One region of the Sphingobacterium kitahiroshimense genome, then DNA from elsewhere that is predicted to be linked to it. Evidence: riboswitches for the same ligand, from Rfam matches in the RefSeq annotation. Region 1 holds a riboswitch; each other region holds the start of a gene.
What was found. Region 1 has a riboswitch for thiamine pyrophosphate ahead of thiS (sulfur carrier protein ThiS). Riboswitches for the same ligand answer to the same signal wherever they lie in the genome.

Region 1 (11,124 bases):
CAAACACGATATCAAAGTGCTAAAATTAACAGGACAGACAAGAGATAGACAACATATTGTAACGCAATTTCAAGAAAATGAAGCACAGCGAGTCATACTGATAAGTTTAAAAGCAGGTGGAACGGGCTTAAATCTTACAGCGGCGAGCTTAGTATATTTGGTTGATCCTTGGTGGAATCCTGCAGTTGAAGCGCAAGCTATCGACCGCGCCTTTCGAATAGGTCAAGCAAAAGATGTCACCGCGATACGCTTAATCTGCCCGGATACTGTGGAGGATAAAATCATGAAACTGCAAGCCAATAAAACAGCAATAGCAGATAACATCATTTCCAGTACTTATAATCCGATTGCAGACTTTATGAATAAAGAACGCCTACTGAGCTTATTTCAATAAATGGAATTGCTACATACAAAGCGAATGTAAAGAGCTCATCTATGCCCTTAAAACATACATTTTTAAATAATTATCCTGATGAAAAAACTAAAGCAAAGCATTGAATATCTGAAATCTTTAGAACATATTTCTATAACGGCTAATTTAGATGATATTTGGTCGTATATCTGCTATTCCCCTAAAATGCCATTGCGACATCATCAAGAGCTACTAATACAGTTAGCTTCAAAAGATGAATTAGCAGTAAAGGATGAATTTTTCAGTGGTCACCTATTATCTTTTCCTGCCTACCGTTGGGGATCGGGCAAAGATTTAGTTTTGTTGACGCATGGTTGGGGATCAAAAGCCGCAGATTTTTCGATGCTTATTGATAAACTATTGGAAAATCCAGATTTAACGATAATCGCATTTGACGCACCTGGAAATGGAGGAGCTGAAGGAGAATTATTTAATTTTATACATTGAAGCTGTTCAAACTATTATTAATACCTATGGTTTACCTGCAATAGTCATCGGTCATTCTCTCGGTGCCATGGCTAATATCGCAGCATTAGCAAAAATTAGACATACTCCGAACTGGATCATTAGCCTTACTCCACTAATAGATTTAAAAGCAAATTTCGCAGCTAGTATGGATTTCGTAGCTGTACCAAAAGATGTTCAAGAACACTTTTTTCTGAATTTTGAAGAAAAATTCAATATGAAAACCGCTTACTTTCATTTAAACAGTTTATACGATTTTGATAATAGCCAGCAGCATCTTGTACTCTATGATCACCAGGACAAAATTGCGCCCTATACCTATCTGCAATCATTTTTTAAAGTTCATCCCCCGACAGAGGCGATAGACTTGAATGGTGTCGGTCATGAACGCATCTTAAAATCACCGGAAGCAATCTCCTGCGTTCTTGAAAAGATTTACTTAACATAGAAGCTGTTCTATGAATTGCAAATCAAATAATCTTATTTTAAATTCAATACTTTTTGATGGATAAAATATAGCAAAATACCCATAATACATCTTCATTATGACATCAAAGGGGCAAAAAGCAATCTTCTAATGTTTACCTTTGTATCACAAACATTTATAAAGTAGCATGATTAAAGCAGTTTTTTTTGACATCGACGGTACTCTTCTTAGTTTCGACACCCACAAAGTACCCGCTTCAACCGAAAAAGCCATTCAAGAATTAAAATCAAAAGGTATAAAAGTAATTGTTTCTACGGGAAGGTCTATCAATAGTTTAGATCATATCAAATACCTTGACTTTGACGGATTTATCACATTCAACGGTGGTTATTGCATCACGAAAGAGGGTGATGTACTTTTCAGAAAAGGTATTCACGCCACTGATATTCAATCTTTGATTGACCATGCTGCAAAAAATGAAGTAAGCTTCTCGCTGATGTCTGAAGAAGAAATCAGCATTTTTCAAGTAACACCAGAGATCGCTTCCATGTATGCACTCTTGAATTTACCTGTCCCGCCTCAAAGATCGTACGCAGACTTTGATATGGGATCTGTACTTCAAACCAATATCTTCATTCAACCGGAGGAACAGGAAGAATTTATGAACAATGTAATGCCCAATTCTGTGGCCAGCCGTTGGACCCCGCTATTTGCAGATGTGAATCCTTTAGGTCAAAGCAAACAAATTGGTATCGATATTTTCATCAAACACTTTAATATCGACATCAAGGAAACCATGTCTTTTGGTGACGGTGGAAACGATATCACCATGTTGAAACATACGGCCTACGGAATTGCTATGGGTAATGCCAATCCTGAGGTAAAAGCTATTGCAGACTATATTACCGATGATGTAGACAATGACGGTATATACAATGCTCTAGCACATTTTGAGGTTATCTAAAACCTCAAAGTTAGATTTGCGCGAAATGTATGTGCATTGCTATTCATAATAAGTGTATGTTGATCACCAAATTCATACTGTAGACGAGCCTGATAATTCTCTACAGAGTCATTACCTTTTTGATCAACAATATGGTGATTAACATGATTTGTAATATCCAATGAAATGATTTTTTCAAATACTGAAATCTTGATTTTCATTGGATATTTTGCTGCTGCATGATATCCTTGCCACAAAGCATTCTGAACCAATGGCAACAAGATAAACCTCGGTACAGACAAAGTGGGATATTCGATCTTTTTAGTCCACACAACGGAAAGGTCTACAGCAGAAATCTGACTGAATAAAGAAACATATCTTTCCATAAAATCAATTTCTGCTTCAGCACTATTCTGAGTTTCCAATTGCGAAGCAATATCCTGATAAGCTAGAAAAGCTTGTAAAAATAAAGTATTTTTTGGATCATCCTTAATTTTATCCAAGCAACCTCGTATAAGTTCTACATCAAACTGACTGTTTACAAAAGAAAGTTTTGCCTTATCTTTCCATTGTTCGTGTAAGTTTTCAGGAACTTTACTGCTCCATAAACGATTCCATAATCGATCCATCACCACCTTTAATTTAAAATCCTAATAACCTATTTAAACTTATCTAATGTCTCTGAAACCCTAAATTCAACAATTCTTGCGATGAGGTCATATGGGATCGGCTCCCGTAACGGAAACTGCACCGAACCTTTACCTTGCTTATAAGAAGCAAGTTCTATTTCGAATTTTGAGTGACCGGTCGGCGTTGCATAAAATCCGATATGCTTTTGATAACCACCGAAATAAACAAGCGGTTTTCCTTTTAATTTATAAGCTGGCATGCCATAAGCTATTCCTTCAGTAGCTTGAGGAGCATGCTGCAGAATTGTATTACGGACCTGCAACAAGATCTCCTGCACTTCTTTTGGAAAACAAGCAATATACTCTTCTACTGTTTTAAATTTAACATTCATCACTAATTATGATTTAAAGTTCAAGATAAATGTAAACAAAAGGGAACCATTTTACCAATGATTCCCTTTTGTTTTATATAAACGTATGTATTTGTATCTTATTCTAAACCACTGACACCACCTGAAACAACGAGCTTCATCGCGTCTGTAGCAGACATATCTAATTTGGTTACCAAGGATGATTTTACAACGACCACCTGACCTGCAAATGAATATGAATAGGGAAAATAAACCACCACTTCATCTGTAAGCTTAATTTTTGATAGATCTGATTGTGTCAGAAAACCAATTTTACTAACCCCTATTTCATTCACTTTAACTAGGACAGGAACATTAAATTTTTTGGCATCACCTACAAAGGCTTCAGTAAAATCTTTAATGGATGAATATAGCGTATTCAACAAAGGAATACGGTTAATCTGATTATTCAGCCAGTGTTTAATTGGATCTGTCACAAAATTGGTAAAAACAATCCCTGCTACAACCAAAAATAAAATGACTGTTAAAATACCGATTCCGGGAATATATAAAGGATGTCCTGTCTCATCCTCTAGGAATAACCCTGTAAGGTTAAGCGCCGAATCGACTGAAGCAACAATCCAAACAATTAAAAAAACCGCACCAGCTAAAGGAACAACGACCAAAGTTCCTTTGATAAGATAATTTAAAAAAGCTCTAATTAATTTTGATAACATATTACTTGTACCTAAAAGACCCTACAAAGATGCGAAATAAGCCTCGAATTACTCGTAAAAATAAACTCTTTTCACCCGTTGTGAGATATTGACCAACAATTCATACGGGATGGTTCCTATAGCCAATGCCGCTTCCTTAATATCAGGATAAACAATGACTTCGTCTTCTTCATTAACATTAATATCTGTCACATCTAACATACACATATCCATACATATATTTCCAATGGTAGAAACCAGTTGCCCGTTGATCGACATTTTACCTACTCCATTACCGAACCTTCGATCATAACCGTCTGCATAACCGATCTTGATGGTTGCGGTTCTGCTCGCACGTTGCAACATACCAGCGCGATTGTATCCTACTGTTTCATTAGCCGCAAGCTCTTTTATCTGGGTAACATTGGTCTTCAGAACACTAACTTCTCTCACCGGCAGATCATCTCGATCCATATCAATTCCATAAAGACCAATCCCTAAGCGTACCATATCGAAATAAGCACTTGGCCACAGATCAATACCCGATGTCGCAGCAATATGTCTGATAAAAGAATACCCTAATTCCTCCTTAAGTTTTGTAGTGAAAACATCTAAAAGATGAATCTGACTCTCAGTAAAATCATTATCAACAGCATTTCCTGCCGAAGCTAAATGTGAAAAAACAGACTGCACTTTCATCGCATCCTGATTTTTCAATATCGCTAGCAGTTCATCAACTTCCTCTGGCATAAAACCAAGACGATGCATCCCGGTATCAACTTTAATATGGACTGGAAAATCTTTTAGTCCTTGCTGTAAGAGATAGCGGAGAAATGAATTTAAAACTCTAAAACTATAGATCTCTGGTTCCAACTTATGATGTACAATAGCATCAAAGGCATTTTCATCAGGACTCATTACCACTATTGGAAGTGTGATGCCTCCATTTCTCAGATCAACACCTTCATCAGCAAAAGCAACCGTCAAATAATCCACATGATTAAACTGTAGTAAATTAGCAATTTCAAAACTTCCACTTCCATAAGAAAAAGCTTTCACCATAGCCATCAATTTAACACCTGCAGGCAACAGACCCCGATATACATTGAGGTTATGTTCCAATGCATTTAAATTAATCTCTAATATCGTATCATGTGATTTAGCAACCAATCGTTTACTGATCTGTTCAAAATGATAATCACGTGCACCCTTTATCAAGATCGTTGAATTGCTATAATCAATATGCTTAAAACCATCTATAAATGATTTTGTATCCGAGTAGCTGGCCGTGGGTAATGAAAACTGTGCTTCCAACTGACTCAAAATAGGTCCGATAAAAATCAAATCAGTTAATCCACTAGCTGCGACCAAACGCTTTAGTTTACTGATACTCTTCTCATCATGCAACTGTACTCCAGGAATATCGGATAAGATTAGGACCTTACGAGAATTTTGCTTTTGTTGCTTTAAAAAATCCAATGCAATCTGTAGCGCTACCAGATCATTACTATATGAATCATCAATAATGGAAGTATTATGTTTTCCTTTTTTCAATTCAAGACGCATCTCCATCGGTTGCAACGTGGCAATACGATCGGCTATAGTATTAAAATCATAACCAAAAGTAATCATCACTGCAATACATGAAATCGCATTCTCAATTGATGCTTGATCAACAAAAGGAATTTTAACCGTAAAAAACTGGCGGGAAAAACATAAACTTACCAATGTAGATTGATCACCTTCCTTCTTAAGCGAATAAACCTCTAATTGACACGATTCATCCTCTCCCCAGGCAAATTTATAAATCTGAGAAGGCATATAGATCTGTTCAAGATACTTTTTAGGATAGACCAATACCTCAGCATCTGTAAAAAGTTTCAGCTTCTGCGCAATTTTTTCCTCTTTCGATTGAAACCCTTCTTTATGGGCTACCCCGATATTGGTTAATACACCATGCGTAGGTTTAATCATTTTTTGGAGTTTCTCCATTTCACCGACCTCACTTATTCCAGCTTCTATGATGGCGAAATTATATTGTTCATTTAGTTCCCATAGTGATAAAGCAACACCCAGCTGTGAATTATAGCTTTTAGGACTGCGATAGATTTTATATTCTGGAGATAGCAGTTGAAACAACCATTCTTTGACGATAGTCTTACCGTTGCTCCCTGTAATACCCAATACAGGAGATTTAAATTTCATGCGCTGAGTTTCTGCTACTGCCTGTAATGCTAAAAAAGTATCTGCGACCCATAAAACATTAGCATCTGGCAATATCAGTTCTTGCTGAAAGTCATTTTGTAACACAAAATTTCTAATCCCTTTACTATAGGCATCCATGATAAACTCATGTCCATCACGACGATTGATCAAGGCAAAGAATAATCCTGTTTCAGCATTTACGATCTTACGTGTATCATAAATCAGATTTTGAATGATAGATTTATGATGAACAATAATTGATCTTTTAGGAACAACAATCTCTGAAATATCCGATATGGTATACATTTTTTAAAATATTTATTCAATCAAAGCTCCACAATTTTTCAATAAGTTCAATATATTTTTGAAATTTGTAAAGATGTTTGACGAAGAGAAAACGAGAAAAAAAATATACACACCTAAGCAAGCATTGCTTAAGGCTGCCAGTTATTGTGCTTATCAAGAACGGGCACAACAAGAAGTCCGGGATAAATTATACGAATGGGGCTTGCATCAAGAAGATGTAGAGGAAATCATTTCACAATTGATATCGGACAATTTTCTAAATGAAGAACGCTTTGCTATAGCCTATACTCTAGGTAAGCTTAGAATAAAAAGTTGGGGAAAGATTAAGATTAAGCAGTCCTTAAAACTCAAAAGGGTATCCGACCCTTTAATCAAAATTGCATTTTCAAAAATTGATTTAGATGAGTATGAAGATAAACTCCATGATCTTTTAGATAAAAAGCAACTATCATTGAAAGATAAAGATGTCTATATTCTAAAAAACAAGTTATTTCAATATGCTTTATCAAGAGGTTTCGAAAGTGATCTCATTTCTTCTCTCCTGAAAGAAAAGGGCTTATAAAAAAAAGACAATAAAGCTTATATTAAAATTTGTTTTTTTAATTATTAGCTCTATATTTGCATCACCAAAACAGAAAACAACTTGTTAACTGTTAGCAATGCGAAAATAGCTCAGCTGGTAGAGCACAACCTTGCCAAGGTTGGGGTCGCGAGTTCGAATCTCGTTTTTCGCTCCACATTAATATCACCTGCCTAGGTGGTGGAACTGGTAGACACGCAGGACTTAAAATCCTGTTTCCGTTAAGGAAGTGCGGGTTCGATTCCCGCCCTAGGTACAAGAAAGCTCATCCAAAAGATGAGCTTTTCTTGTTTATAGACCTTTGATTTTTTTATTGATATCAATAGATTTACCATTGCATTTTATTGTTTCCATCTTGTATATTTCTAGATAGGTGATAGTGATATTATAGAGGTTTTATAGAGGGTTCATAGAGGTATATCTCTATAAACCCTCTATAAATACACAATAAAATGTATCTAAGATCTCAAGTACTTTTTAACCTGTCCTCTACATGATCTTCATCATTTTATATCAGCTCATAAGGCAATCGCTACTGAATAAAATTTCCTTCAACACGATCGATTTTTCCCATATAAACAATTTTAGGAGTTTATAAATTTATATACCTTTAGCCATCGACAACTTACTTTTAAAAGTCCACCGTATTTTAGAAAAAAAGTATAAAAGAACTGAAAAATATGCATATGACAATTATTAATAATGCGAATTTGAAATACCTCAATCATGATAGATAACATCAAAATCACAGAAACCAAGGTCTTATCAGACAATTGGTACGTCTTGCGAAAGATCACTTACGAATATTTGAAAAAGGACGGCACCATTATGAGTCAAAGCAGGGAAGCATACGACAGAGGAAACGGTGCCACTATTTTACTGTACAACAAAGAACAGAAAACAGTTATCCTTACCCGTCAATTTCGTCTACCTACATTTGTCAATGGAAATGAGAGCGGTATGATGATTGAAGCTTGTGCAGGTTTGTTGGATAAAGATAATGCCGAGGATTGCATCAGAAGAGAAACTGAAGAAGAAACGGGTTATAAAATTACAGATGTACGTAAAATATTTGAAGCTTATATGTCCCCTGGATCTGTCACAGAAATTCTGTATTTCTTTATAGCCGAATATGCTAAAGAAATGAAAGTCAGTGAAGGTGGTGGGCTAGAACAGGAGGAAGAAAATATTGAAGTTTTGGAATTGCCTATAAAAGAAGCGATGCAAATGGTTGATAATGGCGAAATCAAAGATGCCAAAACCATTATGCTGCTTCAATATATTAAACTCCAGCATATTTTATAGTATTTGCCATTGATTCTCCCTGCCCATAACTCCACCTCTGCCAGGGAGAATCATTATTCGCTATACCAGCAGTCCCCATCAATAAAACACTTCACTTCTTAAAGTATATGGTTCTGTCACAAAAAGATGGACAGACTAAAATAAATCTACCTATTTTCGTTTATTGAGATTTTTTACCTAGTTTAGTGGAAACTTTAGGGGTGTCTGCAAAATTTGCAGGCTGAGATTTTACCCTTAGAACCTGATCCGGATCATACTGGCGTAGGGAAAAGTAGATGTCTTCATTGTGCATATACCGGCACAACTGTGGCCATTCCTAAAGTTTTTTATTTAAAAATTTTAAAAGGAATGGAACTCACAATTAATCACCAATTACGTTTTTTTGAACAGCCCCCCTCCTCTTTGGAAGGTTTGATGCTTTTGGAATTCCCAGCAAAAAGCAAGGGCATTGCTGTCGCTATTAATAACCAGGTTATACCCAAAACGGCTTGGGCAACAACCAAACTACAGCATCAGGACTCAATTCTAATTATCGCTGCAACACAGGGCGGATAAATCTCTTATACCTATTACTATACCATCATGTTAGAACAAAACATTACCCAGACCCCATTTCCAAATTCAAAAAAAGTCTATATTTCAGGTCAGCTCTATCCTATTCAGGTTGCCATGCGTGAAATTACATTAAGTCCGACCAAACTTAGCAAGGGTGGAATAGAAATCAATCCTCCAGTCACTATTTATGACACTTCTGGTCCGTATACGGATGAACAAGCACAGATTGATATACGCAAAGGTCTTCCTAGAACTCGTGAAAATTGGATATTGGACAGAAAAGATGTTCAAGTTTTATCACAAATCAGTTCAGATTATGGAAAAGAAAGATTGGCAGACTCGAACCTGGATGAACTCCGTTTTGAATACAGCCATAGACCTAAAAAAGCATTAGCGGGTAAAAATGTAAGTCAACTGCACTATGCAAGAAAAGGAATCATAACTCCAGAGATGGAGTATGTAGCCATTCGCGAAAATCAGCGTATTGAGCAAATCGAAGCAGCAACTAAAGGTATGGATCATCAGCACACCGGTCACAGTTTTGGTGCCCGTACCCCAAAGAAATTAATTACCCCTGAATTTGTAAGAGAAGAAATTGCCGCCGGAAGAGCAATTATTCCAAACAACATTAATCATCCAGAAAGCGAACCGATGATCATCGGCCGCAACTTTTTGGTAAAGATCAACGCTAATATTGGTAATAGTGCCGTTACCTCAAGCATTGAAGAAGAAGTTGATAAAGCTGTCTGGGCATGCCGATGGGGTGCTGATACAATTATGGATCTTTCAACAGGTAAAAATATTCATGAAACACGCGAATGGATCATCCGTAATTCTCCGGTGCCAATTGGTACAGTTCCTATATATCAAGCTTTGGAAAAAGTAAAAGGCGTTGCAGAAGATCTGACATGGGAAATATTCAGAGATACACTAATTGAACAAGCCGAACAAGGGGTTTCTTATTTCACCATCCATGCAGGAGTACTTTTACGTTATATCCATTTAACAGCACAACGTGTAACAGGTATTGTTTCCCGAGGTGGCTCGATTATGGCAAAATGGTGTCTGTTCCATCATAAAGAAAACTTCCTCTACACGCATTTTGAAGAGATCTGTCAGATTATGAAGGAATATGATGTTGCTTTTTCACTAGGGGATGGACTGCGACCAGGTTCTATAGCTGATGCTAACGATGCTGCACAATTTGCTGAATTAGAAACCTTGGGTGAGTTGACCAAAATAGCATGGAAACATGATGTACAGGTTATGATCGAAGGTCCAGGTCATGTACCTATGCACATGATCAAAGAAAACATGGACAAACAGCTTGAGGTTTGTGAAGAAGCACCATTTTACACTTTAGGCCCATTGACAACAGATATTGCTCCGGGTTATGATCACATCACCTCAGCAATTGGCGCGGCAATGATTGGCTGGTTCGGCTGTGCCATGCTTTGTTATGTTACCCCAAAAGAACACCTCGGTTTACCTAACCGAAAAGATGTAAAGGATGGCGTGATCACCTACAAACTGGCTGCACATGCGGCAGATTTGGCTAAAGGACATCCTGGTGCACAATACCGAGACAATGCTCTAAGTAAAGCGAGGTTTGAGTTCCGTTGGGAAGATCAGTTTAACCTTTCCTTAGATCCTGACACAGCCCGAGAATTTCATGATGAAACTTTACCTGCAGACGGCGCTAAAGTTGCTCACTTCTGTTCGATGTGCGGCCCTAAATTCTGCTCGATGAAGATCACACAGGAAATCCGGGATTCTGCAGAACAAGGCATGATCGATATGTCAAAAGAGTTTATCGAACAAGGTAAAGAATTATACTTATGATCATCGTCTTGACAGCCGAGCATGATATTGATAACGAACTCCAGACCATCAACAGTGTACTGGATGCAGGATTGGAACTATTGCATATTCGAAAATATAATTTTTCGGATGATGATATGTGTCAATTTATTTATGGAATAGATCCGCAATATCGAAATCGTCTTGTCATGCATAGCCATCATCATCTAGCCGAAAAGTTAAACTTAAACCGGTTACATTTTAATGAATATGATCGAAAATCAAAAAAACAAAATCAGTATAGTCATACCGTAATCCGATCAACATCTGTACACAGTATGATAGATTTTAATCAACTGGATAACCAATGGTCATATGCACTGTTTAGTCCGATGTTTTCAAGTATTTCAAAACCAGGTTATGGTAAGGAG
Region 2 (11,124 bases), 1.1 Mb from region 1:
AAAGTTACGGACTTATTTACAGTGGAATACAAAAGAGCATTTTAAGTAAAAAAGCAACGATTAAGCTGGTCGTTAACGACATATTTCATACCAATAACCGTCGATATGAAACAGTATCCAATGCAGTGAGATTAATAGGAAAATCAAATCCAGATAGCAGAACAGCAATTTTATCATTCAATTACCGATTTGGAGGTTCAGATAACAGAGCAAAAGAACGCTCAACAGGTTCGGAAGATATCAAAAATAGATTATAAAAATCAACACGATGCAAAGGTGATATTCCACACCAGTATAAATAGAAAACAGCTATCAAAAGAAATTGATAGCTGTTTTCTATTTATACTTATTCGAGCGTTGTAAATACCAACAACTTTGAAAACTTCAGAACATATATCCTTACTAATTAATCTCTTTACGAAGAAGCACATTTTAGCAAGAAACCTGCCCTGCATATTAATAAACAATAAAACATGAATTTCCTAAATCATCATATGACATTCATATCAAAAACACCATAAATAGAACTATCTCAAAATTGTTATCTTTGTAAAAAAATCAAATATGTCTGTTAAGATTGGCGAAAATATAGATTTAGGAGACTTTCCATTATTGCTAGCTCCAATGGAGGATGTAAGTGATCCGCCATTCCGTTTTGTTTGTAAGCAAAATGGGGTAGATATGATGTATACGGAATTTATCTCTTCAGAAGGATTAATTCGAGACGCAGCAAAATCACGTAAAAAGTTAGATATCTTCGAGTATGAAAGACCAATAGGTATACAAATCTTCGGTTCCGAAATCGAACACATGAGACAGTCATCCGAAATCTGCACATTAGCAAATCCAGATCTAATCGATATTAATTACGGTTGTCCAGTTAAAAACGTTGCTTGCCGTGGAGCAGGTGCTAGTTTATTGCAAGATATCGATCGTATGGTCGCAATGACAAAAGCAGTCGTGGAAGGAACACATCTACCAGTTACTGTGAAGACCCGCCTTGGCTGGGACGATGACACCAAAAATGTTTATGAAGTGGCAGAACGTTTACAGGATATCGGTATTAAAGCTTTATCAATACATGGACGTACACGCGCACAAATGTATAAAGGGCAAGCAGATTGGTCTATGATTCGTGATATTAAGCGTAATCCACGCATTAAAATTCCAATTTTTGGAAACGGCGATGTAGATTCTTTAGAAAAAGCAATTGCATGGCGCCAGGAATATGAAGTTGATGGTATTATGATTGGTCGCGCCTCAATTGGATATCCTTGGATATTTAGAGAAATAAAACACTTTTTCAACACAGGAGAACGTTTAGCCGGTCCAACAATTGCTGAACGTGTAGATGTGTGCAGAACACATTTGGTTAAATCAATTGAATGGAAAGGACCTAAAACAGGTATTTTCGAAATGCGTCGTCATTATTCAAACTACTTTAAAGGTATACCAGACTTTAAAGAATACAGAATGCGATTAGTCAGTCTTCAGACATTCGAAGAGATCCAAGAAGTGTTAGACGAAATACAACATAACTTTGCAGAAGAAGCTATTTATTAAAAATAGCTTCTTCTAACTTTTAGACTTCAACATCTTCATTACCGTTTTCCTCTCGACAAAAACGGTTCCCAATAAGTAAGCAATCAACATCATATTGCCAATCCAAAAATTCCGGTCAAATACTATGTAATGGATATAAACGATCATAGTACCAACCAACATATAAGCCCCAATTTTAAAGATCTTATAAGGAATTGGATAATTCTTTTGTCCCCAAAAATAGGATAAAAATACCATTACACCATAAGTTATGGTCGTCACATAAATTGCACCGACATAGCTGTAGCGCGGAATCAGGATATAACACAATATAATTGTAATTAAAGCCCCAATACCTGAAATATAGAGACCGTATCGTGTTTGATCAGAAAGTTTATACCACACAGAAAGGTTCATATATATCCCAAGCATCACATAGTTGAATAAAATAACAGGAATAATAAATAGACCCGACCAATATTCTGCACTCTCTGAAGCAGATCCTCCTTGAATAAAATACTTAAGCCATTCAATATTGACAGACAATCCGATCATGACAACCATCATAGCAATCACAAAATATTCCATGATCATTGCATAAACCTTTTTCGAATTATCATTTTTGGCATAGGAGAAGAAAAAAGGTTCGGCTCCTAAACGAAATGCCTGCACGAAAATGCTTAAGAAAACAGCAATCTTTGCAATAGCACCATATATACCAACATCTCGGTCAGCAATACTTTTCGGTAATAATTCAGGCATTAAAATCTTATCTAGGTTTTCGTTTATGATAAATGAAATATTAGCGATCAAAATAGGAAAGCTATATCGAAACATATCACCTAACAACACCCGATCAATTTTAAAATTAAATGTTCTAATCTCGGGCAACAGCATCAACAATGTCACTGCACTCGCTACAAAATTAGAAATAAACACATAACCCAACCATGAGTTTATATACCAGCTAGAAAAATATGGTTCAGTATCCGGAAAATCTTGAAGTAAATAAGGTATGAAGACAATGAATGTCAAGTTTAAAATAACAAATGTGATGATATTGACTAACTTCAATACGCCGTAGCGCAATGGCCGACCATTAGCACGAACTTTGGCAAAAGGAACAACAGCAAGTGCATCAACGACTAAAGTAAGTCCAACAAAGTAAATATAGCTTTTATATTGACCTACAGAGTCAATATTTTCTTTTGCAAACCAATGCGCAATGTCATTAGAAAAAATAAGAATAGTTAATAGAAAAATTAAAGAAGTAAAAATGGTGACAACAAAGCTATTATTGAATACTTTAGATTTATCCTTCTCCTCAACTTTCTGTAAATATCTAAAATAGGTTGTTTCCATCCCAAAAGCTAGGAATGCATTGATCATAGCTGCCCAAGAATACATATTCGTAAATATTCCATAGGTGGAAGCTTCAAATTTACGAACGAAAATTGGCGTTAAAACAAAATTCAGTAATCTAGAGATGATAGTACTGAGACCGTAGATCAAGGTTTGACCAGCAAATTTCTTAAAAACAGACAAGATATTAAGATTTATTTAGACGATTTTTTTAGCACTTCAAAATTCTTAAAATCTTCCCAGACGCCCTCTTCACAAATCACTTCTTCCACTACTGCGCGCTCAGGTCCCTCTTCACAGAATTCTTTTAAACAATCTAGAGCAAAATCATCACCCTCTGCCTCAATATAAACAGAACCATCCGCTAAATTTCTAACAAACCCTTTAATACCCAATTGGTCGGCAACTGCTTTGGTAGATAACCTAAAATAAACCCCCTGTACTTTTCCTTTGATAGAAATATTAACATGTTTCATATCAACAAAAGTACAGAAGATTTTGAGTATTTTACTATGCTAATCTTTGCACCGTAACTTTATCAGATAATCTAAAATGTTCCATATTTTTTAATAGAACAAGACCTGGTTTTTTACCAACTTCAATTGAACCAAATTTATCATCGATATTTAAAGCCTGTGCCCCATTAATAGTAGCCCACTGGATAGATTGCTGAAAATCTAAATTATCAAAATGTTTATGTAACACTTTTAATTCATCTAAAATTGAAAGCTTATCATTGGATGCTAAACTATCTGTACCGATTACAATTTTTTGATTATCGTTTACAAAGTTCATTACTTTTGGCAATTGACCTTCAATATAAAGATTCGCCTTCGGACATAAACACCATACGATATCACGGCCCATTCGGTCCACAAAATCAAGGTCTTTCAATGACGTATACGTATTGTGAACCAAGATCAACTTATTAGGATGAGGTAAATATGGTAAATATGACTGAATTGAATTTCTAGCCTGAGCTTTAAACAAATCAGGATTTTTCCCTATTACTTTAAAGAAATCGATAAATCCTCCCGTTTTATAACGAAACAATCGATTTTCTTCATCACTCTCTTGATTATGAATACTGATAATATTAACATCAGAAACCGCTTTTTTAAATTTCTTCAGAAGTATTTTCGAACAAGAATAAGGAGCATGTGGTGTAATTGAAGAATGTGCTGGATCAAATTCATGAATCAAATCCTTAGCCTCCTGCAATCGACCATCAGCTTCATCCGGCTCTACTCCGAAGACTTCAACAAAAGTGTGGTAAAGAATCTTACTAGACTCCTTAATGTTAGATGTGTTATCAGAATTCACGTGATCTCCAACTGCCACAATACCATTATTGTACATTTCTTCATCAGCAGCAGCCATCGCTTTATCAATCACTTTTAAAGAAGTGCCACGACTTGTCATAACCAAAGAAAGAAAAGCTGGTAATCCAGTTTTTTGCGGAATCGTACCCTTCATATGGGACAATTCTAAGTGACAATGCGCATTAATAAATCCAGGAACAATAACTCCTTCAAATTTTTCAATATGCTGGCCGCTCAATTCTACGTCTTTACTTTCATAAATCCCAAGGATTTCACCATCATCATTAACTTTTACCACTCCATCTTTAATAGGTAAAGATGTAATTGGTAAGATATAGGTAGCGCTAAAATATTTCATTATTATAAAAACTTTAATAGTTACTTAGCATTCAGGTCAACGCAAAGGAACTGTGGTTATTAACGTTAAAATTCGTGCCAAAATTTAGTAAAAAAAATATTACCATTAAAAAAAACAAATTTACACAATTAGTTTAATTATTTAATCGTGATAAAAATCAAAGACTTTTAGATAAATTAACTTATAAGAATGTAACATAAATTTAAACCTTAATAAAAACTCCCTTGTTGCTAAAAATAATTAACATGAGCTAAAAGTTTGAATTTTAGCATATTTTTTGAAGGTAGGGAATAAGTTTAAATTCAGCCAATATATTATCTAAAAACCACAATTTTATTCATTTTTGTAGCGATTCAATGACGTTATGTCAGTGAAGCATCAATAAATCATGGAATTATAAATGGACATCCTTTTAGTTATTAAAAAAAGAAACCGGATCAATACAGCTACTTTAAAATCCGAAAGAAGCTAAAGATAAAGCAACACAACATTCATCATAATACAATCCTATAAACGAAAATCTATTCCACTTATTTTTACGAGCAAAACAAATTGATATTCCAAAACTCAATTCCTCAACATCCATTTTTACATTATATTTTTAGTACAGATTTTATTTAATACCTTCGCATTATCAATAAGGGGTGCCTTGTTCTACGAACACGAATAAAGGCTGAGATTATACCCAACAATACATTTATGTGTTGTGCACCTGATCCAGATAATGCTGGCGGAGGGAAAAGGTTAGTTAAATAAGTGAAAAACTGTTGTAACCCCTAGCAATAGTTTGTTTAACTCAAAATTCAATTAAAAAACATGATTAAAAATTTAATCAGCACAGTGCTATTTCTAGGAATAACATTATCCGTATCAGCTCAAAACGCTTTATCCATCAAAGTCTTAGACAATGAAACAAAAAAATCGTTACAGGGCGCAAGTATCGTTCTGACAAAAAATCAGAGTAAGAATTTAACAACTGATCGAAATGGCACTTCAAAGTTTTCAGGATTACCTGATGGACAATACGCCATAACAATCTCTTACATAGGCTATAGTACAGAAAAGAAGCAGATTGATCTGGTACAAAATACTGATCTTGAAATCTTTCTAAAACCACGTGCTATAAAAACAGAAGAAGTCCTGGTCATGGCAACACGTGCCAAAAACAACTCTTCTACAACCTATAAAAATATTAGCAAACAAGATATCGCTAAAAACAATTTCGGACAAGATATTCCATACCTACTAGATCAAACACCATCTGTCGTCATAGGATCGGACGCAGGAGCAGGTATAGGATATACAAATATGAAAATAAGAGGATCTGATAATGCCCGCATAAATGTAACATTGAATGGAATTCCGTTGAATGACGCGGAAAGTATGGGCTCATTCTTCGTCAATCTTCCCGATTTTGCATCCTCTACCGAGAGTATCCAGATTCAAAGAGGAATTGGAACTTCTACAAACGGGGCGGGATCATTCGGGGCATCACTAAACATACAATCCAATACACTCGAAAAAGAGCCGTACGTAGAATTCAACAACTCTTTCGGCTCTTATAATTCTTGGAAAAATACTTTGAAAGTAGGTTCAGGACTACTAAATAATAAATTTGCCTTTAATGTTCGTCTCTCACGTATCTTGAGCGATGGCTATATCGACCGAGCATCTTCCGATTTAAAGTCTTTTTATGTAGATGGAGGTTATTATAGTGACAAACATATTTTAAAGGCCATTGTATTCTCTGGCAAGGAAAAAACATATCAATCTTGGTACGGAACACCAGAGCCAAGATTAAACAATGATGTAGCGGGGATGAAAGATTATGCCGTCAATGATGGCTATACACAGCTAGAAACAGAAAATCTATTAAATTCTGGTCGCACTTACAACAAATACCTATATAAAAACCAAACAGACAACTACACGCAAACACATCACCAGTTACATTACACCAATTTTATCAATGAAAAACTAATTTTTAATGCGGCACTACATTACACCAGAGGTGCAGGCTATTACGAAGAATTCCGACCTGAAGACGACTTTTCAAAATACAATTTACCACCAGTCATTTCAGGAACCGATACCATCAAACAAACCGATTTGGTAAGGAGAAGATGGTTAGATAATTACTTCTATGGGACTACCTTTTCCTTCAACTATAATCCTTCACAGACAATAAAATTGACATGGGGTGGAGCTGCAAATCAATATAAGGGAGATCATTACGGTGAAATAATCTGGGCAAAATATGCTTCCGCCAGCAACTTAGGGGATAAATACTATCTCAATGATGCTAAAAAAGATGACATCAGTACATTTCTGAAAGCAGACTTTACATTCGAAAAATGGTTATTATTTGCGGATATACAGTATCGTAATATTAATTACCAAGTAAAAGGTGATGACGATAAAATCAAAGGAATGGATTTTAAAAGAAAATTCAATTTTGTAAATCCAAAATTAGGAATTACTTACCTCATCAATGAAAATTCAAATTTATACGCCTCATATGCCTATGCTAGTAAAGAACCTGTCAGAAATGACTTTGTTGATCTAAAAGGAAACAATCCCAAACCAGAGAAAATGCAAGATATCGAAGCTGGCTACCGCTTCAATAATGAAACATTTAACATCGGTACGAACTTTTATGGTATGTTCTATAAAGATCAACTTATTCCGACCGGAGCACTTAATAATGTAGGTTCTCCATTGAGAATGAATATCCCAAATAGCTATAGAATAGGCTTAGAAGTAGATGCCGCATGGAAAATTTCAGCGTACTTTGGTTGGAAAGCAACAGCGGGACTAAGTCAGAACAAAATCAAAAATTACACGGATGAAACGAGTGGAGAATTCATTAAAAAAACAGATATTGCACTTTCTCCGGCAACTATTTTATCAAGCGAGTTCACTTATCGCCCTCTTCGTTCAGTAGAAATTGCACTATTATCAAAATATATTTCAAGACAATATCTGGACAATAGTTCAGCCAAAGTAAGAAGTATAGACCCTTCATTTGTAAACAATATTAGAGCTATTTATAATTTCTCCATATTAGGTTTGAAAAATATAGACCTTGGACTTACTGTCAACAATATCCTAAATGAAAAATATCAAACCAACGGATATACTTGGGGTTATATGGACGGTACATCTCGAAAATATTTTAATTTTTACTATCCACAGGCTACAACAAATTTTATGTTAAGCCTAAACGTAAAATTCTAATAAAACAACTTGCGCCTTCAACATTATTTTAAGGCGCAAGTTGTTTTACAGCATTTTCAAGATCCATGACGTCAACAATACTTAATCAGATCAAACTCAATAGTTGGCATTTTTTTCTTAATATTGTCCTATGCGTGCAGTAATACAACGAGTTTCCAGGGCGAGCTGTTCGGTCGATAGCAAAATAACAGGTCAGATTAAAGACGGCTTACTAATCCTTATTGGGATCGAAGAGGAAGATACAATTGAAGATATGAAATGGATGGCACAAAAATTCGTCAATCTTCGAATATTTAATGATGAAAACGGTTTAATGAATAGATCGGTGCTAGACATACGTGGTGAAATATTACTTATATCCCAATTCACATTATTCGCACAAACAAAAAAAGGAAATCGCCCCTCTTTTATCCGTGCAGCCAAACCAGATAAAGCACAGCCAATGTACATACAAATGGCCCACTATCTTAGCACTTTAATAAACAGCGAAGTGCAAATGGGAATATTTGGTGCAGATATGAAAATTGATTTATTAAATGATGGGCCCGTTACCATCATAATGAATACACAGGATAAAGATAATTTCTAATACTATGACAATAAAAGAAGCACAGGAGACCATTGATAAATGGATCAATACAACAGGTATTCGCTATTTTAATGAATTAACAAACACAGCAATGCTAATGGAAGAAGTTGGAGAAGTTGCTAGAATTATGGCAAGACAGTATGGCGAACAATCATTTAAAAAATCTGATAAAGAAGTAAATTTAGCGGATGAAATGGCCGATGTTCTCTTTGTATTAATGTGCCTGGCCAATCAAACCGGTATTGATTTAACAGATGCGCTAGAAAAAAATTTAGAGAAAAAATCAATCCGTGACGCCGATCGACATAAAAACAATGAAAAATTAAAGTAATACAACATTACTATAATTTAGTTCGTTATATAAGTATCAAATTAATTTTAATACAGTTTGCATGCAAACTGTTGAAGGGCTGTATCAAGAAACTTGATACAGCCTTTTAATTTCTTTATCTTTAATGCAGATCATTAATTCCCTCTGGAAATGAATTTAACACATTACGTCCATACATTAAAACACCATGTGCTTTTAGCAATCTTACTTACAGGATTAACACACGCTTCAGCACAAGATAGAAATAAAGAATTTACCTTTCAATATGACCCTCAGGAAATCGTTAATGGTAGCCAATACCAAAAGATCCAGATCCTGGATTCAAGAAAAGATACAACTCATTACGGAATCATACAAAAAGGTTTATTAGGAAAATCCGCTACTGTAGTTGCAAATCCAGCTCTTGAAGATCAATTGCAGAAATATCTAGAAACAATCAGTAATGGAAATACGCAGAGAGATACATTGCTTTTGCAAATTCGAAGATTATCATTTTCTGAAATTGGTGGTGGAATCAAAGAAAAGGGCTTTTTTGATTTCAGAGCAAATCTATATCAAAAAAAAGGGAACAATTATTTCCCATTAAATCATATCGACAGTAGCTTTCAAGTTTCAGGAATCGATGTCTCCAACAAATTATTAAAAAAAGGAAGCCTCATTATAGATTCATTCATTCGTAAAAATTTAAAAGTAAAAGACATATCGTCCGAATCATTAACCTTACATGATATCCAAAACATTGATTACAAGGAAAAAGAGAAATTACCATTATATGCCGCAGAACATCTCGTGGACGGGATTTATATGAGCTATGAAACTCTAAAAAACCAAAAACCAGATTATCCGCTAGTTGATGAGAAAGATAAAAAAGGCAAAATCAAATACTATTATTACACCAATGAAAAAGGGAAAAAAGTAAAATTAAAAGATTCACAGATATATGCCGTGGTAGATAATGACGAAACCTATGTCTCCACAAGTTATGGATATTATCCACTTGTAATGGAAAATGACGAATACTATTTCTATGGTTTAGCAGAAGAAAACAGTACGAGCTTCTCGATATCAGCAGGCATAGGATCAGGTTTTGGATATGGAGGTGGAATGATTGGAATTGGAGTGGGATCAGCACCTTCAAACATTAAGCGATACAAAATAAAAATTGACCATGTAGATGGAAATTTTGAAAAAATAGAACAACTACCTAATTAAGATTATGAAAAAAAGCAAATTCTATTTGTTTATTATTACGGCGGCGCTGTCAGTACAATCGTGCACAGTTTCGTTAGAACTTGATAAAAAAGCCAAGACCTTCAATAAGGCGGCGGTTGTTACCGCGCATCCCTTAGCTTCAAAAGTTGGTGTAGATATCCTAAAAATGGGGGGCAACGCCATTGATGCCGCTGTCGCAGTACAATTTGCATTAGCAGTAGTTTACCCTAATGCTGGAAACATAGGTGGTGGTGGGTTTATGGTCTACAGAAGTAGTAAAGGTGAAATCAATGCTTTAGACTTTAGAGAAAAATCACCAGAAAAAGGACATGCTAATATGTACCTAGACAAGCAGGGAAATGTAATAGAAGATCTAAGTGTATATGGCCATTTATCCGCAGGAGTACCAGGATCAGTTGACGGAATGGTTGAAGCTCACAAAAAGTATGGCAAATTAGATTGGAAAACTTTATTAAATCCTGCTATAGCATTAGCTGAAAAAGGCTTTCCGATTACAAAACAACAGGCAGAGGAATTCAACGAATATAAAGAAAGCTTTCAAAAATATAACCCAAGTGGCGCCCCTATACTGAAAACCACCAGCTGGAAAAAAGGCGATTTATTCCAGCAACAGGAACTGGCTAACACAATTAGAAGAATTGCTGATCATGGTCGTGATGGCTTCTACAAAGGCATAACAGCTGACCTCATTGTTAAAGAAATGCATAAAGGCAATGGCATTATCAGTTATAATGATCTTGAGAATTATAAAGCAGTATGGCGACAACCCGTTACAGGATATTACCGTGGACATAAGATCATATGTATGGCACCTCCATCTAGTGGTGGACCAGCCTTAGTTGCACTATTACAATCAGTAGCACAATATCCATTAGGAAAATGGGGATTCCAAAGTGATTCCGCTGTACGTGTAATGGTTGAAGCCGAACGTCGTATTTATGCCGATAGAGCAAAGTATTTAGGTGATCCAGACTTCATAAGAATACCTGTCAAAGAATTGACAGACTCTATTTTCAACAGTGAAAGATTAAAAACCGTAAACTTAACCAAAGCAACCGTAAGCAGCGATGTAAAGGCCGCGAAATTTCCAGGATATGAATCAGAAGAAACAACACACTTTAATATCGTCGATTCCGAAGGCAATGCCGTT
Region 3 (11,124 bases), 3.8 Mb from region 1:
TACATTATCCTGAACATGTTGCTGTAGGAATGAATGATTTGGAGTCTTTGACTCGATCTTTAATCTGTCTTGATGCTACTCAAGCACATAAGTGGTTTATGATGCACAATGTCGCAGTCGTAGAATCTGATATTTGGGTCTGTGATGAAGATGCTATTTTAAAAGTATTGGCTGTTCGGGGAGATGATCATACCTGGCATATTTCTGGTGATACTGACGAATTAATCTACAATCTTATTGCGCCACAAGATGTCTTGCCTATGCATGATCTGTTTTGGATTGATACAAGGGTAAGATAGGGGATATTATGCTATCAAAAAAAAAGGATCGATTGTATGTCGATCCTTTTTTTTTGATATGCTATGATTATTTATTCTGTTCCTCCACCCAATGCACGATAAAGATCTGTTGAAGCATCAAATTGTTCTTTTTGAATCGAAATGGCCTCTAGATCATTTTGAAGGGAGTTATTCTGTGCAGTGATAACTTCAAGATATGTTGCCATTCCACTTCTATACAGCAACATTGCATCACTAACAGCCTTTTGCAATGCCGTTTTTTTCTGTTCTATCAGTGTAATACGTTGGCTTGCGTACTCTCTTTTTGCTAAAGCATCAGATACCTCACTCACAGCAGTCATGACTGCCAGACGAAATTGTTCGGCAGATTTTTCCTGTTCGATTTTTGCTATTTCATAAGCTGTTTTTAACTTCTTATTTTGAAAAATAGGTTGCGTAATGTTACCAGCAATATTCTTTACTAATGAACCCGGTAAATCAAACCAATTTTCAAACTGGAATGAATTTGTTCCAATAGAAGGAGTTAATCTCAAAGATGGATACATCTGAGCCTTTGCAAGACCAGTACCTGCGTTAGCAACTACCACAGCGTATTCTGCAGCTCTAACATCAGGACGTCTACTGAGCATATCGGCAGGAACACCTATTGGAAAGCTTTCCACAAAGGGTGTCGTATCCATTGTATTTGCTCGTGATATGCTATCTGGAAAAGACCCACAAAGAATACTCAGTACATTCTCTTGTAGTGCGATGTTTTGCTTAGCAAGAGGTACCAATAATTCAGCAGTTTTCTTCTGGGCTTCAGCTTGATCCACTGCCAGTGAATTGGTTTGCGCAGACTCGAACTGAAGTTTTATGATGTGCAAAGTCGTATCGCTCAAAGCAATATTTTGCGAAGCAACTTTAAGTTGCTCATCCAAAGTAATTAAATTGTAATAAGCCTGTGCGACTTGACTTACAATACGTGTTCGCAATGCTGATAAATTTTCACGTTGCATGAAGAAGCTTGCTCTTGCAGATTCTTTTTGCAACGCAACTTTCCCCCATATATCCGCTTCCCACGAAATATTAAGAGAAGCAGAATAATCGTCCATGTGTTGATTTCCTGTAAACTGCTCACTCAAAGAACCGTTCAAAGAGCTTTTTGATAAATAGTTCCTTGCCGCAGATATCGAAAGATCAGCTGTAGGAAGAAGTCCCAGTTTTGCCTGTTTATAGGAAAGATCCAGTTGACGAAGACTCATCATAGCGATCGATATATCCTTGTTCTTATCAAGTGCCTTATCGATCAAAGCCGTCAAATGAGTATCTTTAAAGAAGGTTTTATAGGGTAGACTAATGCTATCACCTGTCACCGCAATCGTATTCCTATAATGTTGTGGGGTCTCCAACTCTGGACGACTATACTTTTTGTTTACAGAGCAGGATGACAATAAAGTTGCCATTCCAACAGCGTAAATTATATTATTTATAGATAATGCCATTATTCAACGCTTTGAATTTTTTGATTTTGATTTTTACCCGATACCTTTTCCTGCAGATATTGAAAGAGAATATAAAGGATCGGTATGACAAATACACCCAATAGGACGCCTGAAAGCATCCCTATTGCAGCACCTGTACTGATCGATCTATTACCCATTGCAGATCCACCCGTAGCAAACATTAATGGAATCATACCAGCAATAAAAGCTAGAGATGTCATGATGATAGGACGTAATCTTGATTTTGCACCCTCAATAGCAGACTCTACAATAGAATAACCTGCAGCTCGACGTTGTACGGCAAATTCGATGATTAAGATTGCATTTTTAGCTAATAGCCCCACAAGCATAATTAATCCTACTTGTACATAAATATTATTATCCAATCCTATAGCTTTAATTGAAGCAAATGCACCAATGATACCTGTTGGAATAGATAGCAATACTGCTAGTGGTAAAAGGTAACTTTCATACTGCGCCGCTAATAAAAAGTAAACGAATAGGAGACACAACGATAAAATAATTAACGTTTGATTTCCTGCTGACTTTTCTTCTAAACTTAAGCCAGTCCATTCGTAACCGTAGTCTGAAGGCAATTTGCTCAATACATTTTTTTCCAGATTATCCATGATTTCACCATTACTCGCGCCGGGTAGGGGCACTACACTAATGGTCAACGCATTAAATAAGTTGTATCTGCTTAAGGATTCAGGACCATATGCTTTATGTAGGGTAACAAGTGATTTCACAGGAACCATTTGATTTTGGTCATTCCGGACAAATATTTCATTAAAGGAATCTTCGTCTGTTCTGAATATTCCATCAGCTTTCACATTGACACGATAGAATTTTCCAAATCGTGTAAAGTTCATGGACTGATCACCTGCGAAATAGGTCTGGATGACGTTCATCATATTACTGATTTCTACACCCATTTGTTGGGCTTTATCCTCATCAACTTCAAGTTCTAATTGCGGGAAGTCCGTACGGAATGTTGTATAAGCAAATTGTACCCCTGGTTGTTGCATAATTTTCCCAATAACCTCATCAGACATCTGTTTTAGCTTTTCGGGAGATTTCCCTGCCTTATCTTGTAACACGATTTCGGCACCGCTTGTAACCCCATATCCGTCTATCGGTGGACTTCTAAAGGCCATAATAGTAGCTTCTTTAACCGTTGCAAACTTTGCTGTTAGATTTCCTAAAATCACGTCAATATCTTTCTCCGCACCACGATCTTTCTTATCTTTCAACTTGATAAAACCCATAGCATATGCTGGACTGGCACTATTTGATAAAATATTGAAGCCTGTAATAATGGTACTATTCTGTACTGATTCTTCTTTTTCCAACATATCATCTATACGTGCAGCAGCGGCAGTTGTCCGATCTAAGGCAGTACCTGGAGGCATACTTAAACTGAAGATAATAAATGAATCATCTTCCATCGGTACAAAGCTTTTTGGTGTACTGATCATCATCCAGCCTGCTAGTGCAGTAATCACAATAACTAAACCTGCACCGATCCACTTTTTAACAATTAAGAACCGTAACCCTTTGATATATTTACCTGTTAAATTCTCAAATCCAGCATTAAATGCAGTAAAGAATCTTTTTCCAAATCCTTTCTTTTCGACTTCTCCATGTTGACCCTCGGCATGATTATTTTTCAATAATAAGGCACATAGGGCAGGAGTAAGGGTTAATGCATTGATCGCAGATATAATAATTGCAATCGCTAATGTATAGGCAAACTGCTTATAAAAAATACCTGCAGATCCTGTCATAAAACCAATCGGTATAAATACCGCAGACATGACTAAAGTGATCGATACAACTGCACCTGTGATCTCGCCCATAGCACTATGAGTTGCCTCTTTTCCGGTCATGTTTGTACCTTCCATTTTACTATGGACGGCTTCGACGACCACAATGGCATCATCGACGACAATACCGATTGCAAGTACCAGTGCAAAGAGTGTCAATACGTTTATGGTGAAACCAAAAGCAAGGAGAAAGAAAAATGTTCCTATGATCGCTACCGGTACAGCAATTGCAGGTATAATGGTCGATCTAAAGTCTTGTAAAAACAAGAATACGACGATAAACACCAGAATAAATGCTTCAATCAAAGTAGATTTCACCTGGCCTGTTGCTTCGTCCAAACGCTCTTTTGTACTCATCAAACTCGTGTAGTCTACGCCGGGAGGAAAGTTTTTGGAAGCACTCTTTAATACATCGCGTACACCGATTTCGATGTCATTTGCATTAGATCCCGTAGTCTGGAGAATTGCAACAGTAACTGAATTTTTACCACTCATAGTTGTATTTCCACTATAACTAAGAGAGCCAAATTCTATACGTGCTACATCTTTCAAGCGTACCAAAAGTTCGCCATCACGTTTAACAACGATATTTTCATATTCATGAGGTTGACTCTTTTTACCTTTATAACGCATAACGTATTCCAATGCCGCATTCGATTCCTCACCCAATTTACCGGGTGCCACCTCTAAACTTTGAGTGCCAATGGCTTTACTTACATCAGCAGGTTCTAAACCATAAGATGCCATTTTCTGCGGATTGAGCCAAACACGCATCGAATAGTCCTTTAAACCAAAAACTTGTGCCTGACCTACACCAGGTACACGTTTAATTTGTGGTATGACATTAATGTTGACATAGTTTTGAAGAAACAACTCATCATATTTTTCATTATCTTCCGTATACACGTTGAAAATTATGATCATACTGTTTTGTTGCTTTGAGGTTGTAAGCCCCATCCGGATTACTTCTTCTGGAAGTATGGGCGTTGCTTGTTGTACTCTGTTTTGCACGTTTACAGCGGCCTGATCAGGATTGACACCTTGTTTGAAGATAATGGAAATGGAAAAAGAACCATCATTACTTGCAGTAGACTTGATATACTGCATGTTTTCCACACCATTGATCTGCTCTTCCAGTGGTGTTACCACTGAGCGGATCACGGCCTCACTGTTCCCACCAGGATAACTCCCCGAAACCATTACGGTGGGTGGAGATATATCTGGAAATCTTGTTACAGGAAGTCTTAATAATCCTATAACACCCAATATTAATAGCACAACCGAAATAACGGTGGCCATTACTGGTCTATCTATAATCTTTTTTAACATGTTGATACTCGTCTAAAAATTAATTTTTTAATGAGTCTTGACTGATTACTTTAGGTTGAACTACAATTCCTTCTGTTAATTGGTCAATACTATTTACGGCTATTTTATCGCCCGCTTTTACGCCGGATTTGATGATATAATCTGCACCTGTTCTACCATTTATTTCAATAGGTTTCATTGCCACTTTATTGCTGTCAGCGAGGACATAAACAAAAAATTTGTCTTGAATATCTTTCACTGCTGCCATAGGTAGCTTGATTGCACTGTTCAGACTTTTAGTTAAAACCACTCGCGCTGCACCTCCTGAGCGTAAAATTTTATCTGGATTTGAAAATACCGCTTTTAGTGATATCGTTCCTGTGTTACGATCAATGTTACCACTTGCAATTTCAACCTGACCTTTTTGATTATATTTGTTACCGTCGGCCATGATAATCTCTACCGTGTTCATTCCGGCATCTGTTTTTCTATCATTCATAAAAGCAATAAATTTTGCTTCATTGAGGTTGAAGTAAACAAATACCTGATCGATTTCAGATAAACTTGTCAATGGATTGACATCAGAAGGTGTGACCAAATTTCCGACCCTACTCGGAATACGGCCTATATATCCACTTACTGGTGCTTTGATAATTGCGAAGGCAGCGTTTAACTGTGAAGAGCTCACTGCTGATTTGGCTTGTGCCACTTGAGCACTTGCTGCATCATATTGCGCTTGTGCAGTTTTTAGCTGTAGGTCTGAAACAACCTTTCCCTGAACTAGAGGTCTTATTTTTTCTAATTCAATCTGTGCATTTGCCTGTGCAGCTAGTGCCGATTGTAACGAAGCTTTACTGTTGTTCACCTGTTCATTAAAAACATCACTTTTAATTTTAAAAAGTGATTGCCCCTTTTGTACATATTGTCCTTCCTTCACATATGTTACTTCGAGGTAACCAGAAACTTGTGCTCTAATATCGACATTGACTGTTCCCTCTATGGTACCAGGATAAGTTTCTACGATCGTAGTAGGAGATTCTTTTAATTCAATGAAATCAGCAGGAACAGCTTGTTGTTCATACGATCCATCTTGTTTTTGTCCGCCACATGAAATAAATAATAAACCGAAAGCAAATACGGCTGTATATAGATTGAAATTGTTTGTTGCTTTGAATTCTTGCTTTACCATTTTTTTATGATTAAAATTTCAAATACAAATAACAGAAGATTAGATGGTTTAAGAAAGAAATAATTGACTGAACTGGTGAAAATAGCTTCTGAACCGAAATAGTGATCTACTGAATCATCACGATGTAAATTGGTAAGTATAGCCGATTGTTTTTGTTTTAATACGATAAAATTAGAATTAAGTCTAGTAACAATTAGGATGTTAAATTTAAAATTATCGAGAGCAACAGCTATATTATTTTTATTTCATGTAACAGCAGTTTTGTAATTTATTGCTTTCTGTTGATGGAATTTTTTGTGATCAGAATGGTTTTTAATGTCAAAACAATCAATGTGTTGTGTTTTTTTACAATTATGTCATGTGATTTTTTATAGATAAACTCAACATAATAATTATTATTTCAAAATGTCAATGTTCATGCGATGGGAATGAATGTTTATATTTTATATCTTTGTTATGCTTTAGGGGTATTCTAAAAAAGAATTGAGAGAGTCCCTTTGAACCTGACACGGCTAATACCGACGTAGGGAAAAGCAATACAGTACACCTGTGCTGTTTTGTATGTGGTTTTTTCCTAAAGCATTCAATCTTTTATTAAATGAAATGAATATGGAGAAAACACTTTGGATGCATATCCAACAAGTAAGAGCACAATCGCCACTCGTACATAACATTACTAATTTTGTCGTCATGAATAATACTGCCAATGCCTTATTGGCTGTTGGAGCTTCACCTATTATGGCTCATGCTAAATCTGAAGTAGTCGAGATGGTCACTATCAGCGATTCACTTGTTATTAACATAGGAACATTAGATGAAGTGTGGTCAGAATCTATGTTATTGGCTGCAAATACTGCTTCTCAATTAGGGAAACCTTGGATTTTAGATCCTGTTGGAGCGGGGGCGACATCTTATCGCGATCATATTCTAAAAGAATTGCTTCGTGAAAAACCAACTGTCATAAGAGGTAATGCATCTGAAATTATTGCACTAAACAAATCTAATCTTATAAAGACGAAAGGAGTGGATAGTACTTCTCAAAGTGGTGAAGCAGTTAAAGCCGCATTAGATCTTCATCGACAATATGGTTCCGTTGTTTGTATTTCTGGCGAAACTGATATTGTGATTTCTGGGAGTCAGGAGATTCATCTAAAAAATGGACATCTTTTGATGACAAAGGTAACCGGGTTAGGATGTTCTGCAAGTGCGATTGTTGGAGCCTTTATAGCTGTAATAGCCAATAAAACAGAGGCAGTAACTGCTGCAATGGCTCTCATGGGAGTAGCTGGAGAACTAGCTGAAAAGGAAAGTGATGGACCGGGTAGTCTGCAGGTTAAACTTCTTGATAAGCTATATAACATCACTGAAACTGAATTTGGGAATACATTAAAATTTAGCATATAATGGATTTCGATACTTCTTTTCCTTATCAGTTATATCTTGTGATTTCAGAGCAGGATTGTCGTGGAATAAATTATCTTCCTGTTGCGGAGCGCGCTATTATTGGTGGTGTAGATATTATACAGCTTCGAGAAAAAGAGCTAACGACCCGTCTTTACTTGGCAAAAGCCCACCAATTGAAAGAGATCACTGACAAATATGGGATTCCTTTAATCATCAATGATAATCTTGAAGTGGCCCAAGAATTGGGTGCGGCTGGTATTCATGTAGGTAACCATGATATTTCTCCTAGTCATATTAGAAAAGCTTGGTATAGCCCAAGACCTCTGGTCGGTTATTCTATTGAAAATCTTGAACAGTTGAAAAATGAGCAGATTCCATTATCCGATTACTTGGGTATCAGCCCTGTATTCAATACTGAAACCAAAAAGGATACCATCACAGAATGGGGCTTAGAAGGTATTGTGAATATTCGACAACGAACAGATAAACCGTTGGTTGCTATTGGCAATATCCATATACAAAATGCTCGTCGTGTTATACAGGCAGGTGCCGATTGTTTAGCTGTAGTGTCTGCGATATGTGGGAGTGAAAATCCAGAAAAAGCAGCATTTGAACTTAAAAATGAAATTTTAAAATGAAAAAATACCGATACCCAACTACGCTGACGATCGCAGGTTTCGACGGAAGTGGCGGAGCCGGAATACAAGCGGATATCAAAACTTTTTCGGCATTAGGATGCTATGCTACCTCGGTATTGACAGCATTGCCTGTGCAAAATACGATGGGAGTCCGAAAGATTTATCCCATAGCACTTGAAGCTGTAGCAGATCAGATTGAATCTATTATGGACGATGTCTTTCCTGATGCCATAAAGATTGGAATGGTCCATACACCACAATTGGTTATTACAATTGCGCAGACGCTTCAGAAATATAAAAAAGTACCCCTTGTATTTGATCCTGTTATGGTTGCTACTAGTGGCCACCGGCTTATTGAGGAACAAACTATTGCAGCAATGATCGACCTACTATTCCCTTTAGCAGATGTGATTACACCGAATATGGATGAAGCAGGTATACTTGCCAAGTTATCAGTGGAAACTTTAGAAGATATGTACGTTGCAGGGGAAAGCATCCTTGCATTAGGTTGTGAGCGTGTCTTGGTAAAAGGGGGGCATCTGGAGCAGGATACGCTGCAATCTATATTATTTGATAAAAATTGCCGTCCCGAAATATTTAAAAGTAAAAAAATTAAAACAAAGAATACCCATGGTTCCGGGTGTACGCTGTCATCTGCAATAGCCGCTTATCTGGCACAGGGGCATACGATATCTGAAGCAGTTTCTTTAGCGCAAAACTATGTTTTTGCGGCAATAGAGCAAGGGGCAGATGTACAATTAGGAATGGGCAATGGTCCTTTAAATCATTTTTTTAATCCTCAAAAACAAATTAAATATGAATTGGTCTGAACAGGTTTGGAATAGTATCTCAGATAAATATCAGTCTATATTAGACATGCCTTTTATAAAGGAACTTACGACAGGAAATTTGCCTAAAGAAAAATTTCAATTTTATATGGCTCAAGATTCGCTTTATCTTGAACATTTTGGTCGAGCATTAGCCCTTATTGGTGCTCGAGCACATGATGTTCAAGATGCGCTATCCTATATGCGTTTTGGAGAAAATGCAATTGTCGTGGAAAATGCCTTGCACGACTCTTATTTTAAGGATTTTGGTGTTGCCGAGAAAGGTGATATTCAGCCTGTTTGCCATCATTATGTGCATTACCTAAAAAGTACAGCAGCGCTAGATCCTATAGAGGTTGGGATGGCTGCAACTTTACCCTGTTTTTGGATATATAAAGAAGTGGGGGAGTTTATTGCCAGACAAGAAAAAGTAGTTGATAATCCTTACCAAAAATGGATTGATACGTATGGAGGAGAAGATTTTGCTATTTCTGTACGACAAGCTATTGCTATGTGTGATCAAGTAGCTGCAAATACGACTGTTGCTATTCGTAATAAGATGAGTGAAGCATTTGTTTTAGCATCTAGACTGGAGTATCAATTTTGGGAGGCTGCTTACAATGAAAAAGTATGGACTTAACGGGGTGATAAAAATGAGCAATCGTTTGTTCTTGTTTAGCATTTGTATACATCTTAAAATTTAATTAGTTTGCTTCATATTGTGAAAATATATTTTGTGATTAGTTTTTAAATATACTTGTTTAAAAAGTAATCAAATCGGTAGGATGAATCTGAATTGAAAAATAAGTTATATAAATATGAGCTTTAAGAATACAACTTTAGCGTCAGCACTTCTTGTCGGAGCGCTATGGACTGTACAAACGGTGAAGGCACAGACACCGGCCTTTGAAATGGTAAATTTTCAAGAAATGGCGGATCCAACGAAAGATACATTGTCAGACTGGTCTGCGGTTAAGAAGGGCGTACATAGCTCATTCGTAACAATTGATAAACGGTATCCTAAATCATTGGTTCCTGACTTGAAGAAGAAAGTTAGCGATGAAGTAGTAGGTTGGCGTGGAGAACGTGTTTCATCACAAGTGTTATTATGGACGCAAGAGACTGCTCCGGATGTTACGGTGACTATATCAGATTTCAAAGGTATAAAGGGTGCTAAAATGTCTTCAAATGTTGCTTCAGCACGTTTTGTTCGCTACGTAATGACTGATGAATTTGCCGCTGGCTGTGGATATCGGAAGAAAGAGGACTTTGCTTCTTCATTATCACCAGATATGCTAGATGATTTAACATCATTCGATCTTGAAGCTAGCAAGGTCCGCCCTGTTTGGCTGACAGTGAAGATCCCGAGTGATGCTACCCCTGGAGAATATCAAGCTAAAGTGCGCATCGAGAGTAAAGGAAAGGTTACTGACCAATTAACATTAAAAGTTACTGTTTTAGAAAATATATTGCCAAAGCCTAGTGAATGGGTCTTCCATTTGGATCAATGGCAACATCCATCGGCTGTAGCACGTGTGCGTGGATTAGAAATGTGGAGTGATGCCCATTTTGAAGCGATGAAACCAGTTATGAAAATGTTAGCTGATGCAGGACAGAAAGTGATCACTGCAACCATGAATAAAGATCCATGGAATGTACAGACTTATGATCCATATGCTGACATGATTGTTTGGAATAAAAATGCAGACGGTACTTGGGCTTACGATTATAAAGTATTTGACCGTTGGGTTCAGTTTATGATGGACCTAGGCATTAAAAAAATGATCAATATTTATTCGATTGTCCCATGGAATAATGAAATACATTATCGCGATGTAGCAAAAAATGAAGTTGTCAATGTTGTTGCAAAACCAGGTACACCCGCATTTGAGGAATTATGGACCCCTTTCCTAAAGGATCTTGTAAAACATTTGGATTCAAAAGGCTGGTTGGGAATTACAAACATCGCCATGGATGAACGCACAAAAGAAGAAGTTGATGGTGCTCTATCTCTTTTGAAGAAGGTGGCGCCAACTTTAGGCGTTTCTTATGCGGATAATCAGAAAACGTATCAGCGCTATCCTGACAGTAAAGATATTAGTATTGCTGCAAATCATCCCTTTTCTCATGAAGATTTGCTAGATCGTAA

Region 2: another riboswitch for thiamine pyrophosphate. It lies ahead of M2265_RS14725 (TonB-dependent receptor); the one in region 1 lies ahead of thiS (sulfur carrier protein ThiS).
Region 3: another riboswitch for thiamine pyrophosphate. It lies ahead of thiM (hydroxyethylthiazole kinase); the one in region 1 lies ahead of thiS (sulfur carrier protein ThiS).

The regions. Positions count from the first base shown of each region.
Region 1 covers NZ_JAOQNK010000001.1:2,225,236-2,236,359, forward strand. The annotation lists gene M2265_RS10030 (DEAD/DEAH box helicase) at 1-394, shown strand, start outside; gene M2265_RS10035 (alpha/beta fold hydrolase) at 473-859, shown strand; gene M2265_RS10040 (alpha/beta fold hydrolase) at 804-1,325, shown strand; gene M2265_RS10045 (Cof-type HAD-IIB family hydrolase) at 1,492-2,268, shown strand; gene M2265_RS10050 (hypothetical protein) at 2,265-2,876, opposite strand; gene M2265_RS10055 (iron chaperone) at 2,906-3,268, opposite strand; gene M2265_RS10060 (DUF502 domain-containing protein) at 3,367-3,963, opposite strand; gene M2265_RS10065 (bifunctional UDP-N-acetylmuramoyl-tripeptide:D-alanyl-D-alanine ligase/alanine racemase) at 4,012-6,453, opposite strand; gene M2265_RS10070 (regulatory protein RecX) at 6,512-7,015, shown strand; tRNA gene M2265_RS10075 (tRNA-Gly) at 7,115-7,190, shown strand; tRNA gene M2265_RS10080 (tRNA-Leu) at 7,205-7,289, shown strand; gene nudK (GDP-mannose pyrophosphatase NudK) at 7,760-8,338, shown strand; TPP riboswitch at 8,525-8,623, shown strand; gene thiS (sulfur carrier protein ThiS) at 8,645-8,893, shown strand; gene thiC (phosphomethylpyrimidine synthase ThiC) at 8,921-10,735, shown strand; gene M2265_RS10100 (thiamine phosphate synthase) at 10,732-11,124, shown strand, end outside.
Region 2 covers NZ_JAOQNK010000001.1:3,312,072-3,323,195, forward strand. The annotation lists gene M2265_RS14700 (outer membrane beta-barrel family protein) at 1-257, shown strand, start outside; gene dusB (tRNA dihydrouridine synthase DusB) at 565-1,563, shown strand; gene M2265_RS14710 (oligosaccharide flippase family protein) at 1,576-3,087, opposite strand; gene M2265_RS14715 (acylphosphatase) at 3,099-3,380, opposite strand; gene M2265_RS14720 (amidohydrolase family protein) at 3,415-4,584, opposite strand; TPP riboswitch at 5,215-5,340, shown strand; gene M2265_RS14725 (TonB-dependent receptor) at 5,401-7,821, shown strand; gene dtd (D-aminoacyl-tRNA deacylase) at 7,952-8,410, shown strand; gene M2265_RS14735 (nucleotide pyrophosphohydrolase) at 8,415-8,741, shown strand; gene M2265_RS14740 (hypothetical protein) at 8,892-9,953, shown strand; gene ggt (gamma-glutamyltransferase) at 9,958-11,124, shown strand, end outside.
Region 3 covers NZ_JAOQNK010000001.1:5,997,840-6,008,963, forward strand. The annotation lists gene M2265_RS25625 (hypothetical protein) at 1-299, shown strand, start outside; gene M2265_RS25630 (efflux transporter outer membrane subunit) at 371-1,783, opposite strand; gene M2265_RS25635 (efflux RND transporter permease subunit) at 1,783-4,938, opposite strand; gene M2265_RS25640 (efflux RND transporter periplasmic adaptor subunit) at 4,958-6,106, opposite strand; TPP riboswitch at 6,560-6,653, shown strand; gene thiM (hydroxyethylthiazole kinase) at 6,716-7,510, shown strand; gene thiE (thiamine phosphate synthase) at 7,510-8,148, shown strand; gene thiD (bifunctional hydroxymethylpyrimidine kinase/phosphomethylpyrimidine kinase) at 8,145-8,978, shown strand; gene tenA (thiaminase II) at 8,965-9,615, shown strand; gene M2265_RS25665 (DUF4091 domain-containing protein) at 9,794-11,124, shown strand, end outside.